Regions from separate parts of the Cellulomonas sp. NS3 genome, predicted to be linked through region 1. Evidence: riboswitches for the same ligand, from Rfam matches in the RefSeq annotation. Region 1 holds a riboswitch; the other holds the start of a gene.
The links. A riboswitch is a leader RNA that binds a small molecule or an ion and turns the genes downstream of it on or off. The one in region 1 is predicted to bind S-adenosylmethionine.
Positions count from the first base shown of each region.

Region 1 (2,444 bases):
AGAACCGGCCGTCGCGCACGCCGATGCCGTGCTCGGCGGCGAGGTAGGCGGCGACGAGGCCCGGGTCGTGCTCCCCGACCGTGAAGGTCACGACGCCGACGGGCTCGCCGGAGTCGGGCCAGATCCGCACGACCCGCACGCCGTCGAGCGTCGCGAGGCCGTCGACGAGCCGGGCGCGCAGCGCTGCCTCATGCGCCTCGAGCGCCCCGGCGGGGAGCCCCGCGAGCACCTCGCAGGCCTCGGCCAGCGCGATCGCGCCGACGACGTTCGGCGACCCGGCCTCGTGCCGCGCCGGTGCGGGCTGCCAGACCGTGCGGTCTGCGCGCACGTCCCGCACCGCGCCGCCGCCCGCGAGGTACGGCTCGCCCGCGTCGAGCCAGTCGCGCCGGCCGACGAGCGCACCCGCACCGAACGGCGCGTACGTCTTGTGCCCCGAGAACGCGACGTAGTCGGCCCCGGTCGCGGCGAGGTCGAAGCCGCGGTGCGGGACGAGCTGCGCGCCGTCGACCACGACCCGCGCGCCGGCGGCGTGGGCGAGGCGCACGACCTCGTCGAGCGGCAGCGCCTCCCCCGTGACGTTCGACGCCCCGGTCAGCGCGACGAGCGCGTGCGGCTGCGCGGCGAGCTCGCGGGCGAGCACCTCGAGCGTCTCGGCGACGGTGCCGGCGATCGGCACGACGGTCGACGCGCGGTCCGGGCCCTGGCCCCACGGCAGCAGGTTCGCGTGGTGCTCGACGTCCAGCACGAGCACCCGCCCCGGCGTCCCGTCGGCGCCGGCCGGGACGACGCCCGCGAGCAGGTTGAGCGCGTCGGTCGTGTTCCGGGTGATGATCGCGACGTCGTCCGCGCGGGCGCCGACGAACCGCGCGATCGTCTGGCGCGACGCCTCGTACAGCGCGGTGGACACCTGCGACAGGTAGCCGGCGCCGCGGTGCACGGACGCGTACAGCGGCAGGACCTCGGTCACGCGCGCCGCGACGGCCTCGAGCGCGGGGGCGCTGGCCGCGTAGTCGAGGTTGGCGTAGGTGCGGCTCGTGCCGTCGAGCAGCGGCACCTGCGTGTCCCCGCCGACGACGGGCAGGATCCCGTCCAGCGGCGCCGGCGTCGTCGTCGCACAGGTGGTGGCCTCGGTGATCACGGACATGGTGCTCCTCGACAGGTCGGTGGGGACCCGTGGTGAGGACCCCGCGCTTGCCGTCCGCCGATCGGCGGCACGGCCAGGTCGTCACCCGGGGCACCCCACCGCGGAGGAGGGTTGCCGGCCAGCAAGCCGGGGCTTCGTGCTGGCACTCATGACCTGGACCGAGAATCCCCGGGAGGGACCGCCGGTGTCAACGGGTGGGCACGGCGTCTCGCATGGCGGACCGTGCGGGGTCGAGGCTTGGACCGCGGCCGGACGTGAGCCTACGATCGCCGTCACCATCCAGAGCGGCCGAGAGATCTGGCTCGACGACGCCGCAGCAACCCGCAGGCACCACGTGCCTGGAACAGGGTGCTACCGCCAGGACCGATGGAGGCGACATGAGCGACGCACCCGACCCGACGACCGGGACCGGCGGCACCGGCGAGCCCGGCACTGGCACCCCCGAGCCGGAGCCCCTGCGCTACCGGCTCCTGACCGGGCCCGACGACCGCTCGTTCTGCGAGCGCGTCAGCGCCGCGCTGGCCGAGGGCTACGTGCTGCACGGCGGCCCGGCCGCGACGTTCGACGGCACCCGGGTGATCGTCGCGCAGGCCGTCGTCCTGCCCGACCCGGTGCCCACCACCGGCCCGGTCCCCGTGCCGCGCGCCCAGGTGCTCCCCGCATGAGCGCCGGCGGCTACGCGGGTGACCTGACCCCGCAGCAGGCGTGGGAGCTGCTGGAGCACGACGAGCGCGCGCTGCTCGTCGACGTCCGCACCGACGGCGAGTGGGCGACGATCGGCGTCCCCGACACGTCCGCCACCGGGCGCCCGGCGGCGTTCGTCGAGTGGGTCGACGGCACCGGCCGGCCCAACCCGGCGTTCGTGGACGAGCTGCGCGCGAGCGGCCTCGAACCCGGCGACGACCGTCCCGTGGTGTTCCTGTGCCGCTCGGGCGTGCGCTCGGTCGGCGCCGCGAAGCTCGCCACCGCGGCCGGCCTGGGCCCCGCGTACAACGTGCTCGACGGCTTCGAGGGTGGCGTCGGCCCGGACGGGCAGCGCGGGGCGACCGGCTGGCGCGCCGCCGGGCTCCCCTGGCGGCAGCGGTGAGCGCCCGCCGCACGCCCGGACCGTTCGACTGGGACGACCGCTCGGTCGACCGCAGCACGCTGCGCCCCGACACGCTCGCCGTGCGGGGCGGGCTCGTGCGCACCGAGTTCGGCGAGACGTCCGAGGTCCTGTTCCTGACCCAGGGGTACGTGTACGGGTCGGCCGGCGAGGCGGAGTCGGCGTTCGCCGGCGACGTCGACCGGTTCCTGTACT
Region 1 is NZ_CP103289.1:4,254,453-4,256,896, forward strand. Features, by position in the region: gene NXY84_RS19270 (aminotransferase class V-fold PLP-dependent enzyme) at 1-1,144, opposite strand, end outside; SAM riboswitch class IV at 1,183-1,298, opposite strand; SAM riboswitch class I at 1,417-1,517, shown strand; gene NXY84_RS19275 (DUF1737 domain-containing protein) at 1,522-1,809, shown strand; gene NXY84_RS19280 (rhodanese-like domain-containing protein) at 1,806-2,231, shown strand; gene NXY84_RS19285 (O-succinylhomoserine sulfhydrylase) at 2,228-2,444, shown strand, end outside.

Region 2 (2,444 bases), 730 kb from region 1:
CGGCACCTCGCCGGCACCCCGTTCACCGCGGCGTGGTCCTCGCCCTCGGGCCGGGCCGTCGCGACCGCCGTCGAGCTGCTCCGCCCCCACCCCGAGGTCCGCCTGCGCACCGATCCCGGGCTGCTCGAGTACAGCTTCGGCATCTACGAGCGGAAGCACGAAGGGGTGCTCGACGAGGTCGTCTCGTGGCCCGAGCTCGTCACGGAGGTCCTCGCAGGCCGGCACCCGGGGCTGCCCGGCGGGGAGCCCGGGGCCGAGTTCATGCACCGGACCCGGGACGTGTTCGCCCGCATCGCCGCGCAGCACGACGACGGCGGGCACGTCCTCGTCGTCGGGCACGGGCTCGCGCTCGGCGCGTACCTCGCGACGGTCGACGAGGTCGGCCTCGTCCCGCTGCCCAACGCGTCGGTCTCCACCGTCCAGATCGAGCCCGACGGGTCGGCGCGCCTGACGAGCGTCGCGGTCGACGTCGCCGGCCAGGGCCACGTGGCGGCCCGCCCGATGCGCGCGCCGACCCCGGTAGCCTCGATCGCCTGACCCGCACGCCGCCCGACCCGCACCGCCCAGGCCGACCCGCACGCCGCCCGACGAGCACCGCTCGGCGCACACGTCACGGGGTCGCGTCCTCGCGGCGGCGCGCCCCAGGTCACGGGCAGACCGCCGAGCCGTGGACGGGCTCATCTCGGTTGGTGAGAGGCATTGCTCAGCATGCGGGACCGGCCCTATGCTCGGCTCACCATCCAGAGCGGCCGAGAGTCCTGGCTCGTCGACGCCGCAGCAACCCCCCTCTCACGAGGGTGTGGGTGCTTCCGCCAGGTTCGATGGAGTTGACGATGACGTGCACGTCCCCGTGTCTGCGACCCTCCCGGGCGGCCACCCCGCACCGGACCGCCTCATGAGCGCGCCCGTGACCGACGCCGCGCCCGACGCCGCGCCCGACGCACCCCCCGCCCCGCGCGACACCTTCACCGGCGACTCGGTCCGCCCGGCCCCGGGTGCGCGCGACGTGCTGGCGCCGGTCGACCGGCCGACGGTGTCGTTCGAGCTGTTCCCGCCGCGCAACCCGGACGCCGCCCCGAAGCTGTGGGCGACGATCCAGGCGCTCGGCGAGGCCCGCCCCGACTTCGTCTCGGTGACCTACGGGGCGTCGGGCAAGACGCGCGACACCACGCGAGGGCTCGTCCGCCGCCTGCTGCGCGAGACGTCGCTCAACCCCATCGCGCACCTGACCTGCGTCGGGACCTCGCGCGCCGAGGTCACCGCGGTCGTCGAGGAGTTCCTCGACGAGGGCGTCCGGTCCTTCCTCGCGCTCCGCGGCGACCCGCCGGCCGACCAGCCGGACTGGCGCCCGCACCCCGAGGGCCTCGAGACCGCGAGCGAGCTCGTCGCGCTGCTCCGCGAGATCGAGGAGCGCCGCTGCCGTGCGAGCCTCGCGCAGAAGGTCCGCGCGACCGTGCGGCCCCTGTCGATCGCCGTCGCCGCGTTCCCGCGCGGCAACGCCGGCACGGGCAGCACCCGGGCGCAGGACGTCGCGGCGCTGCTCGCCAAGCAGGAGGCCGGCGCCGACTTCGCGATCACGCAGGTCTTCTTCGACGCGGGCAGCTACCTCGAGCTCGTCGCCGAGGCGCGCGAGGCCGGCGTCACGATCCCGATCATCCCGGGCATCATCCCGACGACGGACCCCGCCCGGCTCCTGCGGGTCGAGGCGCTCACCGGCGTCCCGGTCCCCCGGCCGCTGCTCGAGCGGCTCGGCTCGGTCGAGGACGACGCCGAGCGCCACCGTGTCGGCATCCGCGTGAGCGTCGACCTCGTGAACGCCGTGCTCGACGGGGGCGCCCCGGGCGTCCACGTCTACACCTTCAACACCCACCATGCCGCGCTGGACCTGCTCGAGGGTGCACACCTCGGCGGCGGGGCTCCGACAGCTCCCGACCGCTCCCCCAGGCCGCAGGCCGGCACACCCAGCCCCGTCCCCGCCCCCACGAACTGATCGAGGACCCACGATGACCAGCACCACCCCCGCGTCCGCGCTGCCCGAGTTCCCCGCCGGGACGATCCTCGGCTACCCGCGCATCGGGCCCCGCCGCGAGCTGAAGAAGGCCATCGAGGCGTTCTGGGCCGGCAAGACGTCCGCCGAGGAGGTCGAGGCGGTCGCCGCCGACCTGCGCAAGCGCACCCGCACGCACCTCGCCGGCCTCGGCCTGCGCACCGACGTGCCCGCGATCCCGAGCGCGTTCTCGTTCTACGACCAGGTGCTCGACGCGACCAACCTCGTGGGCGCCGTCCCGGCCCGCTTCGCCGACCTCGTCGACGCCGAGGGCCGCCTCGACCTCGCGGGCTACTCGACGGTCGCCCGCGGCCGCGGCGAGGACCTGCCGCTCGAGATGACCAAGTGGTTCGACACGAACTACCACTACCTCGTCCCGGAGATCGGCCCGGAGACG
Region 2 is NZ_CP103289.1:206,865-209,308, reverse strand. Features, by position in the region: gene NXY84_RS01010 (histidine phosphatase family protein) at 1-537, shown strand, start outside; SAM riboswitch class I at 734-828, shown strand; gene NXY84_RS01005 (methylenetetrahydrofolate reductase) at 896-1,990, shown strand; gene metE (5-methyltetrahydropteroyltriglutamate--homocysteine S-methyltransferase) at 2,004-2,444, shown strand, end outside.
Region 2: it holds a riboswitch for S-adenosylmethionine, as region 1 does, so the genes downstream of both, NXY84_RS01005 (methylenetetrahydrofolate reductase) here and NXY84_RS19275 (DUF1737 domain-containing protein) in region 1, are expected to answer to the same signal.